Linked DNA regions of Flammeovirga yaeyamensis. The protein of the gene in region 1 binds, or shares a complex with, the protein of each later gene. Links are inferred from orthologs where the notes say so. Each region holds a gene or a part of one and is shown on either strand. Other genes may lie near its edges.

Region 1 (7,964 bases):
ACATTTATAAAATAATGTTGATTTATGGTGTTTCTAATTTTTACTCAAGTGATGAAGATATCAATTCAATTGAGTATGAAGGGAATGTCAACAAAGAGTTTATCGGAGGCTTAAATACTTTATATTTAAGTGACTTTCTGAATAAATCAATTCATAGTTTTGTAAAACTAAAAAGAAAAAACAATAAAGATCTTTATAATGAATTTGATGACATAAACTCCATTTGTGAATATTTTACTGGTTTTCAACTATTTTATAATGATGGTATAATTAAACGTTATAATAATACGGCTTTCATTTGGGCAAAAGAAAACATTATTCCTGATAAAAATAAACAGTTAGGTAACCATACCTATCAAGAATATTATGATGTTCTAGCAAAAAGATTTATAAGACTTTATACTGAAGGGTACCTAATTGCTAATTTCTATAATTTACCAAAGTTAAGTGCCTCTTATGAAGAATCTGTTTTATCAAACAAGGAAAATTATTATGATTGGTATATTCGACTAATTAATGAACCTCATGAAGAATATTACACTAAAAATACTTTTTCTGTTCATTCTACAATGGATCAGTCTGTTACTTTTTGGGTAAGGCGTCATATTACTCAAAATGATAAGGCTATATTTGATCTATTTTCATCTATCGCCAAAGAGTTCGACTACGAATGGTATATTCAAAAATTATCAGAATACAATTTCCAAAACAGCAATCTTGACAAAAAATTTGAATATGAAAATTGGTTGGGAGCTCCTGATACTTTCCCTAAAGAAAATCTAAATTTCTTGTACGATCAGGTATTAAATCAATCTTTCTATTATGATGAAATTGAAAATGCAAGTAGTTTAGAAAAATATAATCAAAACTATCTAACTACTTATTATCAAGGACATAATAACTTATTACGACACTCTGATTTTTATAAAGGGATTCTAAGATATCTTAAGGCTGTGGAGTGTTTTAAATATCAATCGGAAAATGAAAGATATTATAATGAATGGACACATAATTTTTTAGGAACTAATATACAACAACCTAATAAAGAGCTTCCATTTACCACTGTAAACCCAGAGCCTATAAAGTGGATACACTCCAATTTAATTCCAAACCCTAATGATCTATTAGATCAGTTTACTTATCAAGAAATCTATCATTTAACCATGAAAAGATACTTTAGACTAAGTGTCGAGTCATATTTATCTATTCAAAGGTTTTCGCCCATTATACAAGCACAAGAATATTATCATTTTACAGTAGATAAGAATGTAAAAGCTTCTGATTATTTACAAGAGTATTATTCTAATATCAAAGGATATGAACATCCATTAGGACCAGAAAAACGATCAAACACTTATTATAGTCCACAAGTAGCAAGTGGTTTCTGGCTTAGACGAATTCTAGATGGTTCTTCTGATGAAATCTATAAAGGTTTCGAGAAGGTAATAAAATTATATGATAGCAAATGGTATACTGAAAAATTACAAGAGTATAATATAGAAACTGAAAATGATAATTTGCTCTTTGAGGATAAGAAAAAGTTAATTACACAATTATTTGAGAGTACTGATTTTAAAGATTATGATCAATATTATAATGATGTTAATACAAATGAATTTATAAAAAATGAGAATCTATTTGTAAGTAATCCTCAATTAGCTGATGCTATTGTAAGTTTTTCAGCAGATTATTTTTTTAAAGAAGATACACCTTTAAAAATTGAAAAGATATATATGAAAGACATCAATGAAATCACTTTGAATGGTCTGTATAAATTTGATGGCATTGAAGTTTTATTGTTTAATTTATTTTCCGAAAAAATTGAGGCAAAAATTCAAATTGGTATTGTTAAAGTAGATGAAAAACTACTACCTGATCCATTAATAGGACATGCCGTAATACATGAATCAGATCAGCCTTATAAGTCAATTGCTGGCATATTTAAAAAGGATAATAAATGGATTTGGTTTAACGGTTTCAAGAAAAGAGAAGATGAAAATAGATTTGGCAATGAACCTGTTATTGTAACATTAAAAGAGATCAAAAGTCTATAAGAACAAAACCCCGGTAGTAAAACTATCGGGGTTTATCGTTTTTAGAAATCTAACATCTTTGCTTAAGTATTCTCTTGGTTAGAAGTATTCGTTTAAGCTCAAGTAAAACGCTCCTGCACCATCTGAACCCCAACCATAATCTAATGCTAAGTTGGTTCTTGATCTCTTATTAATCATTACTCTAGCACCCACACCGACTGCTGCTTTTAAATGATCAAATAATTGTACGTTCAAATCGTGTGACGATACTGTTGTACAGTTAGCAAAAACTACTGCTCCTAACAAATCTTTATTTCTTTGAATGATTGGCACTGGAATTCTCCATTCGATCTCAGAATAGAAAATATCATTACCTCTAAAACGACCTTGAGGGAATGCTCTACCGGAACGTCCCATTTGATCCCATCCTAAAGATGGCAATGCCATATAGGGTAAGTTACCTGATGTATGGAAGTTACCATACGTCCAAATTGCCAATACATTTCTTGGGTTCTTTTTAGAAAGACTGAAGTAGTCTCTATATTCCAACCATAATGTTGAAGCCGTCTGATCACTACCTAACCAAGTAGGCATATATCTAAACTGTGCATTAAGGAAACGACCTGTGTAAGGGTTTGCTACATTATCTCTACTATCATAAACCGCGTTTAATGACACACCTGATGTTGTATAACCTTCGTGATCAAAACCATGAATTTGGCTATAAGCATAATGGTTTGTGATTACTTGAGGATCGCTTTCCAAATCAAGTAATTGATCATTAATATTAGAATACATATCCAAGTGGTATCCTAAACCTAAATATACATTTGGTTTAATTTGCTTTAAGGCTGTTTGATGGAATCTTACAAGATCAAATTCCATTAGTTCTCCTTCATGAACACCATCTTTATAATCACCTAATTTGAAACCTCCATCTTCAGTTACTAAGATATCTGATTGAGGACCTGTACCTAAACCATATGTAGGCTGTGAAGAATAAAATAATCTCCAGTCACCTTGGAAGAACCACTCATTATTTGCTGAATAAGCATTTGATTTAATGGTGAACATCAATTGTTTTTTAGTAGAATATGTCGCCGTAACTAAAGCACTTGACATTTTCGTAGTACTAGGATCTCCCAAGAACATACCACCTGATGCAGCAAATCCATAAATAAATCCAAAAGCTGGGTTTGATGCTAATACAGGCAATGGTGCCATGTACAATTGCCCCTGCTTCACTTCCTCATCCTTTTTCTTTTCTTTTTTCGTTTCATTGTCGTTAATACCATTTGCTAAAACACAAAACGATAATAAACTTAGTAAGATCGTTGTAGTTACTCTTCTCATTTTCGATCAAGTAGTTAATTGTAATTAAGTAAATTTGGAGTGTTATAAAACACCTGACAGAGTGTTGAATTAATGATTACATTTAGTGAGATAGTAAGGTTGTTTTTAGCTTTTAACATTTAAAAATTTCCTCTTTTATCTATTTTGTCATTTCCTTCACATCAAAAAATTGTTTTTGACCAAAAAGAAAATAACACTGATTTTATTTAACCTTTTTGAATTAATATAGGTCATATTCAACATTCTATTCTATCAAAAGTATATTTATTGGCTACTCAAACAACCTGAATTAGATATTTTAATATTCTTTCATTCAATTTATGTTTATGACATTGAATGAAATTCTATGAACGAGAAAAAGTGAGACATAAAAAAAGGCCGCCAAATGGCGACCTTTTGTCTGAATAGATCAGATATATTCTTCGTTTGATAATTACATATTTAATGCTCTATCTCCTGTAGCTGCTAAACAAGCTTCCTTGATAGCCTCAGAATAAGTAGGGTGAGCATGAGACATTCTAGAAATATCTTCTGCAGACGCTCTGTATTCCATTGCAACAACCCCTTCAGAAATCATATCTGCAGCACGTGGTCCGATGATGTGCATACCTAAGATTTCGTCCGTTTCCTTATCAGCAAGTACTTTTACCAATCCATCGATATCCATAGATGCTCTTGCTCTACCTGATGCTCTGAATGGGAATGAACCCGCTTTATAAGCTCTCTTTGATTCTTTCAATTCTTGCTCTGTATAACCTACAGAAGCTACCTCAGGCCATGTGTATACAACACCTGGAATCAATTTATAATTGATATGTGGTTTTTGACCATTGATGTGTTCTGCTACGAATACACCTTCTTCTTCAGCTTTGTGAGCCAACATTGCTCCTTTGATCACATCACCGATTGCATAGATTCCTTCTACAGCAGTCTCAAGGTTTTCATTTACTTCAATTCTACCTTTCGCATCAAGTTTACCACCGATTTCTTCAAAGTTTAATTTATCAGTGTAAGGACGACGACCAATAGAAACTAAGCAATAATCACCTTTAATTTCTACTTCTTTGCCTTTCTTATCCGTAGCTTTCACAACTACTTCTTCACCTTCCACTTTTACAGATTCAACTTTAGTTTTTAAGTTAAATTTGAATCCTTCTTTCTTTAATACTCTTTGCATTTCTTTACCCATGGCTACATCCATAGTTGGGATAAGAGAATCTGCGTATTCAACTACTGTTACTTCAGCGCCTAAACGAGCATATACAGAACCTAATTCAAGACCAATTACACCACCACCGATCACGATAAGGTGCTTAGGAATTTCTTTTAGCTCTAAAGCTTCTGTAGAAGTAATCACTCTCTTCTTATCGAATTCGATAAATGGTAACATCACTGGCTTAGAACCTGTAGCAATAATTGTCTTTTTTGAGTTGATTACTTTTGATTCTTCACCATCGATTTTGATTGTGTTCTTATCAACAAAAGAACCGAAACCTTGGTAAACCTCAATTTTATTTTTTTTCATCAAAAAGCCGATACCATCTGTAGTTTGCTTTACTACCTCACCTTTTCGAGCGATCATTTTACCAAAATCAATCTTTGGTGTCTCTACTTCAAGACCATGATCAGCAAAACGGTGAACAGCTTGATGATACAATTCAGACGAATCTAAAAGCGCTTTTGATGGAATACATCCAACATTTAAACATGTTCCTCCTAAAGTATTGTATTTTTCAATTAACGCTACTTTCATTCCTAATTGGGCTGCTCTAATTGCAGCAATATAACCGCCAGGACCGGAACCGATAACTGTTAAGTCGTATGTCATAACTTTCCTATAAAAGGTATTTTTAAGAATCTTAATAGTAAGCTAAGAAGATTCAAATGTTTGTTGTGTAAAATTTAAGAGAGGACTACAACAATGTGTAGTCCTTTTGATAAAATGTCTATTGATTAAACATCCAATAATAGTCTAATTGGATCTTCTAATAACTCTTTGACTCTCTTCAAGAAGCTAACAGACTCACGACCATCAATAATTCTGTGATCATATGATAATGCCACATACATGATTGGACGAATGTGAACTTCTCCGTTGATTGCTACTGGACGTTCCACAATGTTGTGCATACCCAAAATAGCTGATTGAGGAGCGTTGATGATTGGCGTTGATAACATCGAACCAAATACACCACCATTTGTAATAGTAAATGTACCTCCTTCCATTTCTGGAATTGTCAATTTGTTATCTCTAGCTTTTAACGCTAAACGTCTTACCTCTTTTTCAATATTTGCAAGACTTAAAGACTCTGCATTTCTAATGACAGGAACTACAAGACCTTTAGGTGCTGATACGGCAATCGAGACATCACAGTAATCGTTATATACTAACTCATTACCATCAATGTATGCATTTACTGCAGGCCACTCTTTAAGTGCTACAGTTACTGCTTTTGTAAAGAACGACATAAAACCTAATCCGATTTCGTGCTTGTCCTTAAACATCTCCTTGTACTTCTTACGAAGATCCATTACAGGTTTCATGTCGACTTCATTGAATGTAGTCAACATTGCCGTTTCGTTCTTCACAGAAACTAAACGACGAGAAACTGTCTTACGAAGAGCAGTCATTTTCTCTCTTCTTTGAACTCTTTCGCCTGGAGCAGCAGTTGGTGCTGCTGGAGCTGCTTCTTTCGATGCCGCTGCTTTCTTAGGAGCAGGAGCTGATTTTTGTGCTTTCTCAGCATCCTCTTTAGTGATACGACCATCAACGCCAGTTCCTTTAACTGTTGAAGGATCGATCCCTTTTTCTGCTAAAATTTTCGCTGCTGCTGGCGATGCATGACCTGTTGCATAGGTATCGTTTCCAGATACAGCTGCTGTTGGAGCTGCTGCTGCAGGAGCCGCTTCTGATGAAGCCTCAGAAGGAGCAGTACCTTCCATAATTTCAATCTTACAAATTGGAGCACCGATTTCTAATGTATCACCCTCTTGAGCAATAACTCTTAGAATACCTTGTCCTTCAGCTGTTAATTCAAAAGTTGCTTTGTCTGACTCGATTTCACAAAGAAGATCATCCAATTCTACAAAATCGCCATCTTCTTTTGCCCAAGTCGCAATAGTTACTTCTGAAATAGACTCACCCACTGTAGGTACTACCATATCCAATACTTCGCCAGTTGCTTTTGGAGCATCTGTTGAAGCAGGAGCCGCTTCTGCAGCTGCAGCAGCTTTTGGAGCACCTTCACCTTCCTCAATAGTACAAAGTAATGCACCAATCTCTAAAACAGCATCTTCTTGTGCAGTATCAGCGATCTTGATGACGCCATCTGCTTCTGCTACTAATTCGAAAGTTGCTTTGTCTGATTCTAGTTCACATAGAACATCATCTAGTTCTACAGTGTCGCCGTCTTCTACCAACCATTTTGCAACGGTTACTTCAGTGATCGATTCACCGACAGCTGGAACGGTCATTTGTAAGCTCATAGTTTTATTATTTTGGGTGATGGAGGAATATCCCCCATCACGATAGTTCTAGACTAATTTTTTGATAAACTTGAAGTGAGGTATTCCCACTTCTTCAAATTGATCACCTTCTACAGTATATTCTAATTTTTCATAGAATCCTTTTGCTACTTCTCTAGCATGAACTGTCAACAGTTCATATCCATTATCCATAGCGAATACTTCAGAGAATTGCACCATCAAAGAACCTAGATTCTTTCCTCTTTGTGTATCCTTTACGGCTACCTGACGCATTTTAACTTCCTGAGGAGAGATTGGTTTTAAAACTAAGCAAGCAACCACCTCATCTTCATCGTTCATTGCCACAAAATGATGGCTATCGAACTCTTCAGATAATTCCTCTTTAGAAAATTCTAACCCTAAAGGTTTTCTTAAAACCTCATCACGTAATTCAACTGCTTTAAGGTATTCCGGAGAATCAAATGCTACTTCTTTGATAATGTTCATGATCAATTTTATAATTAAATAGGTTCTTTCTTATTCGAAAGCTGCAGTAACGATTCTGTCTGTCTCCCTCTTATGAACTTTAGGGAAGCCAGTTGCAGGAGATGCACTTGGTTTACGAGATACTAATCTCATCTTAATCAATTGCTCTTCGTTTCTGTAGGCTCTCAAAATATACGTCCAATAACCCATGTTCACAGGTTCTTCTTGAACCCATTTCAACGAGGTATGCTTCGAATATTTACTAAGAATATCGTTAACTTTCTTTTCTGGGAATGGGTGTAATTGTTCTACACGAACAATTGCAACATCCTGTCTATTTTCCTTTTCTTGCTTCTCAAGAAGGTCATAATAGATTTTCCCGGTGCAAAGTAACACTTTCTCTACTTTTTTAGGATCTTTTATTGAAGCATCATCATAAACTTCTTCAAATTTTCCTTTTGTGAAGTCCTCAACAGGAGAAATACACTTAGGGTGACGAAGCATTGACTTAGGAGTCATGACAATTAATGGCTTTCTAAAGTCCCAAGTTAACTGTCTTCTAATCGCATGGAAGAAGTTGGCTGGAGTAGTAAAATTACCCAATACAATATTGTATTCAGCAGCTAA
Region 2 (5,825 bases), 1.6 Mb from region 1 along the record:
AGTTTTTGTGTTTATAAGTAGCTCCAAAAGCAACGCTGAATGGATCTTTATGAGCTGTTGGTAATTCTTCTTGATATTCGGAAACCAACATATTGGGTAATAAATCACCACTTTGATTATGGATATTTTGCATGGAAACTTCTCTATACACTTTCGATTCACCCAAATAGTTGATAGAAGGAGTTTGTACTGCCATTCCAAATTGCCAGTCTCTCCATTGATATTTTAAACCTAACTTAAATAATAATCGGGATGAATAACCGGATAGGGATTGAACATTTTTGTATTGTGAAATGTAAAAAGAATCATCAGAAGTGACGGGTTCAGCAGAAAATGCCCGAGTATCAATTTCATAATCATATTTAAAACTCACATAAGAGTGGTAACCTGAAATACCAATACTGAATTTATCATCAAATTTTTTGGCGATACCGATACTTAACCAATAATCTTCATAATTCATACGGTAATAGTAATCTGCTAAATATATTTCATCACCAGTTCTACTTTTAATAATATCCAACTCTTGGGCATTTCTGCTCCTTAATTCTGTAGATACTTTATCTCTGGTAAAACTCGCTAATTCAATACTAGTGCTTTTCCATCTTTTAGGACGTAGTAAGAAGGCGACAAAACGAGGTTGAACTTTGAAATTCCAATCGTTGTAACCATCTCCACCTCCTAAGGCATTGTTGTACCTGTAGATATATAGGCTGAAAATATTTGCAGAAATAGCAAATTTTTGATAATCGATATCAGCAATTTGAGCAGGGTTGTAAAAAATGGCTGCAATACCACTTCCTCCACCAACAACGGCTCCAGAGAGCAAATTGGCATCAGTATTAAAACTATTACTCCAGTAACGCTTTGACTGAGCGTTGGTTGATAATGAAAAGAGAAGTAAAAGCCAGAGTAGATTAATTGTGTTTTTGATCATGAAAGGAGCTAGATTTCTTTGCAGTTAATAAAGTTAATAAAATAGATTAAAGATTTCTTTTTCAATATTCAAAAAGGTTCGTTAATTTAATAATCTGAGGGGAGTTAATACATAATTTTCTTCCTTCTTATAAAAATAAATTAAAGCTATTGAAACTCCATTCAATTGTCACGTTCAATCTAACTTATTACCAATCAATGAATTTTTATAGATTGTTGAAGAGTTGCTTCTTTCTGTTACTCTGTGGTATATCCACATTTGTAGTAGGGCAGGAAGATAGCCCACCTACACTTAAAAAGCAGCATTACTTTATTGCAGGCATAAACTTATCACCTACTAATAAATCCCAAGATTTAGCCTTTTCTCCTTTAACTTATAAAGGAAGAGGAATAGGAGGGTCTGTAGGGTATTTACTGACTTCTGAAAAATTTGAATTTCTAATTGACGGAGGGTTTGATTTTGGTATTCTTTATACTCATTTATCGGGGGTGACTGATGCTGGAGGTAATATTTTTTATTACGTTCCTGTACATACCCATGCTCTTTGGAAAGTAAATCCAGTATTTAGTTCTAAGGAGAATGTTCACTTTAAAGTGGGTGCAGCCATAGATTTTACAGGAAATTATCGAGGTAATTTCTCCTACACTAATTCATCTTTAAATTTTGAATACGTAAGTGGCTTTGGATTAGCAACTCAATTTGCTTGGGATGTATCCTTACCATCTTCTGGTAAGTTTTTAAGAAAGAAAGATAGAGATTTTACTTTTTTATGGAATTTCTCTTTACCGCTTATGGGAACATATATTCGACCAAGCTATAATACAATCAGTAATTTTACTACAGGAGCTAATTTCATTTCTGGGGAAGGAAAAAACAATTTTGCTTTTATCGGAGACCTGGTTCAAGTGAGTTCAAGGTTGGAATTTTATTATCACTTACATAACAAAAATGCTTTACGTTTTAACTATGTGTGGAGATATTATGGCGTAAACGAGGGAAGTAGTGGAACATCAAAAGGTGCTTCTCATCGATTAGGAATCGCATTTATGTTTAACCTAACTGGAAAGTAGAAAATGAAAAATAAAGTATATATAGTGACTGTTATTCTTGCATCACTTCTTTTCAGTAGTTGTGAGAATTTGTTTATTGAAAAAGACCCTTCATCTGGAAATAGACAAACTTTTGAATATTTATGGCAGAAAACGAAAGAGCAATATTCTTATTTCGAATTAAAAAATATTGATTGGGATAGTGTGTATTCTGTTTATGATGGGGTGATTACAGATAATATGTCTCAGGAAGAATTCTTTATCATGATGTTTGATATGATGGCCACATTAAAAGATGGACATGTAAATTTGTATTCTCCTTTTAATGTGTCAAGATACCCTGAGTTAGCTGTTCCGGATTCTAATTATAACGTCCGTATTGTTCGAGATACTTATCTAAGTAGCTATTATGCCCAAACTGGACCTTTAACCAACGATTTGATTCATGAATTGGATTCTACAGGAAATAAAGTACCTTTAGTTAGAGCTGTTAATGGACAAAACAAGGGAATCCTCTATGTAAGATATAGCAGTTTTTCATCTATGATTTCTAATTATGATATCGACTATGTAATTACAAGATATCGAAATGTAACAGAGGGGATGATCTTTGATGTAAGAAGTAACGGAGGAGGATCGCCATTGAATATTTTCCAGATATGCGAGAGATTTATTCCATCGGATGCAGGTAATGTAACGCTTTATTATAGTAGAAATAAATCAGGTACCGGACCAAATGATTTTGATGAATGGCTTCCTGCAGATATTTCTCCAAGCGGTTATCATTATCCAGGAAAAATCGTTGTACTAACGGATAGAGGTTGCTACAGTGCTACTTCTTATTTTGCGACTGCTTTACAAGCCGTTAAAAAGTTACATCCAGTAAAAATCATTGGAGTACCAACAGGAGGTGGACTTGGTGCACCAAGAGGTGGTCAGTTACCAAATGGATGGTATTATAGAATGTCAGTTACTCAAACTAGGTCAGTAGATGGTAATACAGAATATGAACTGGGAGTACCCCCAGATATCTATGTTACTCAGCAACCTTCTGATACACAAGAGAATAAAGATACGTTGATTGAAAGAGCCATAGATGAGATTTTTAATGGATCGTGGTAAAATGAATTTTTTTATAATTTTATATAAAAAAGGGCAACATTTTTTATGTAATACTCGTGTATATAAATGCGAATAATACTAAAACATATACGATCTTTAATAACGTAAGATCCAAATCTAAGAGGGCGCAACTTATGAAAATAGGTTGCGTTTTTTTATACCTGAAACTTTTTAAGGTGAGTGGAATTAAAATCTTTATTCAGAAATAATATCAAGTGTTATTTAACTGATAGAGAAAAAAAAGCCACTTCAAATAAATGAAGTGGCTATATATAGCGATTAGACTATTTTTATCTTAATTGCTTGGCAAAGTCAAATTAGATTAGGATTCTAACTGGATCTTCCATTAATCCTTTCAGCGTTTTCAAGAATGCTGCACCAATAGCACCATCTACAGATCTGTGGTCACATGTAAGAGTAATCTTCATGATGTTACCAGGTACGATCTGACCGTTTTTCACAACAGGTACTTGCTTGATACCGCCTACAGCTAAGATACAAGATGCAGGAGCATTAATGATAGAAGTGAATTGCTCGATGCCAAACATACCCAAGTTTGAAATTGTGAATGTAGCACCAGACATTTCGTCTAAACCAAGTTTTTTGTCTTTTGCTTTACCAGCCATATCTTTTACAGTAGAAGATATTTGTGATAAAGACAACATGTCTGTGTTTCTGATTACAGGAACAACAAGACCGTCAGGAATAGCAACAGCTACACCCACGTTGATATGATTAGCAACTTTGATTACATCACCTTCGACTAAAGAGTTCACCAATGGGTGCATCTTTAATGAAGTAGCAACAGCTTTCACTACCATATCGTTGAATGAAATCTTCGCCTCAGCAATCTCGTTCATAGACTTTCTTGCGGCCATAGCCTTGTCCATGTCGATATCCATTGTTAAATAGAAGTGAGGAGCACCAAATTGACTTGATGTAAGATTTCTAGCAATTGCTTTACGCATGCTATTCATCGGTTGATCGTCGAAACTTTCAACACCTGCAGGTAGTGCAGCAGCTGGAGCAGCAGCGGCAGCAACAGGAGTTGGAGAAGGAACGTACGCTTCAACGTCTCTTTTGATTACTCTACCGTGCTCACCTGAACCTGGGATCATAGCGATGTTAAAACCTCTATCCTCAGCCATTTTCTTAGCCAATGGAGAAGCAAAAACTCTTTTACCGTCGTGTTCTGGAGCAGGAGCAGCTTCTCTAGATTGAGCAACTGCAGGAGCAGTAGCAGGAGCTGCTTTAGGTGCTTGAGCAGGGGCAGCAGCTGGTTGAGCCGCTGGAGCTTCAGCTTTTGGAGCTGGAGCAGGAGCCGCCTCAGCAGGAGCTGCAGACTTTTGCTCTTCAGCTTTTAATAAAGTTTCGTAGTCTGCGCCTTCTTCACCGATGATAGCGATAACACCATCAACAGGAACAGAACCACCGTCCTCAACAGCAACGTACAATAGTTTACCTTCGTCATAAGACTCTAGTTCCATTGTTGCTTTGTCAGTTTGAACTTCAGCAAGGATATCACCCGCGTTCACTTCATCACCAACTTTCATTAACCATTGAGAGATTGTACCGTCAGTCATTGTATCTGACATTTTCGGCATTTTCACTACTGTTGCATTGATGCCTGATACATCAATAGCTTCAGCAGCTGGAGCTGCAGCCGGTGCAGGTGCTTCTTCAGCAGCAGGTGCTGGAGCACTTTCAGCTGGTGCAGCGGATGTATTTCCGTCTAGAAGAGATTGATAGTCTTCTCCCTCTTCACCAACAATTGCGATAACTCCGTCAACAGGGACTGCCTGTTTTTCTTCAACAGCGATGTATAATAAAACGCCGTCCTCGTAGTTTTCAAGTTCCATAGTGGCTTTATCTGTTTCCACTTCTGCGATGATATCGCCCGATGAAATCTCGTCTCCTACTTTTACTAACCAAGATGCGATCACGCCTTCTGTCATTGTATCTGACATCTTAGGCATTCTGATTACTTCTGCCATAATCTAATTAAGACTCTAATTTTGTTTGTCTCTACATTTTTCGTTTTCGTGCCAAAAATAAACAGAAATTTTAAATATTATGTAAAGTTTAGAGATTTAGTATTCATTTAAATTTATATGTTTTGATTTTCATTGAACTTTTTAGCAATTTCTTACGTTCATTTTCATTTTTTTTATTAATTTGAAATAAGCTAAGCTCTTGAAATTTTACTCTTGTCTATACTTGAAATATTACAATTGCTAGTTAACCCTTTACATCATTCTTTGGCAGGCTTTTAGACTTCTTCAAAAAATCTGACTTACTCAAATGAGGACATTTACTATGCGAATAAATTTTAGTAAAACATTACCAATATTATTTCTATTCATAACTTCTATGGTAAATGCACAACATTTTTTCCACTTAGATAAGTTTGGAAAAAACCGTGTACAATACGAAGTTTTTGATTGGAGTTATATAGAAACAGAACATTTCGAGCTGTATTATTATGGCTATGGAATCACTATTGCCAAGATCGCAGGTGAGATAGCTGAGAGAGAATATCAGTATTTAACCGAAACGATTGGTCATGCTCCTTTTTATAAAACGAAGGTGCTTGTCTATAATTCCATTCAAGATTTAAGACAAAGTAATATTGGTTTATTTCAACAAGGATATGCTGCTACTGGACAAACAAATTTTATTCGTTCAGAGGTAGAGGTGTCTTTTAGTGGGAGTAAAGA

The links. The genes of interacting proteins can lie anywhere in the genome.
Region 2: the proteins of lpdA (region 1) and KMW28_RS15565 are in contact, whole or in part, in a crystal structure (PDB 1EBD), measured with the Geobacillus stearothermophilus proteins. The link is inferred for Flammeovirga yaeyamensis from one-to-one orthologs. Residues at the interface, in WP_049624544.1 of Geobacillus stearothermophilus: Pro340, Ser341, Asp344, Tyr345, Arg403, Asp406, Val408, Glu431, Ala432, Gly433, Asp438; in WP_033016211.1 of Geobacillus stearothermophilus: Ile130, Ala131, Met132, Pro133, Arg136, Arg140, Glu141, Asn155, Arg157.

The regions. Positions count from the first base shown.
Region 1 is NZ_CP076132.1:2,314,146-2,322,109, reverse strand. The notes cover bases 3,018-5,968. They hold lpdA (dihydrolipoyl dehydrogenase), read right to left. Parts: upstream 5,215-5,968; coding sequence 3,820-5,214; downstream 3,018-3,819. Other genes in these bases: odhB (2-oxoglutarate dehydrogenase complex dihydrolipoyllysine-residue succinyltransferase), read right to left, coding at 5,340-5,968; KMW28_RS09000 (BamA/TamA family outer membrane protein), read right to left, coding at 3,018-3,386. Outside these bases: KMW28_RS09005 (hypothetical protein), read left to right, coding at 1-2,054; more of KMW28_RS09000, read right to left, coding at 2,133-3,017; more of odhB, read right to left, coding at 5,969-6,872; KMW28_RS08985 (GNAT family N-acetyltransferase), read right to left, coding at 6,921-7,358; KMW28_RS08980 (2-oxoglutarate dehydrogenase E1 component), read right to left, coding at 7,389-7,964. UniProt on the Escherichia coli protein: Lipoamide dehydrogenase is a component of the glycine cleavage system as well as of the alpha-ketoacid dehydrogenase complexes.
Region 2 is NZ_CP076132.1:3,954,826-3,960,650, reverse strand. Bases 2,765-5,717 are described here. They hold KMW28_RS15565 (2-oxo acid dehydrogenase subunit E2), read right to left. Parts: upstream 5,103-5,717; coding sequence 3,426-5,102; downstream 2,765-3,425. Other genes in these bases: KMW28_RS15560 (hypothetical protein), read left to right, coding at 5,479-5,717; KMW28_RS15570 (S41 family peptidase), read left to right, coding at 2,765-3,108. In the rest of the region: KMW28_RS15580 (hypothetical protein), read right to left, coding at 1-937; KMW28_RS15575 (hypothetical protein), read left to right, coding at 1,135-2,007; more of KMW28_RS15570, read left to right, coding at 2,011-2,764; more of KMW28_RS15560, read left to right, coding at 5,718-5,825.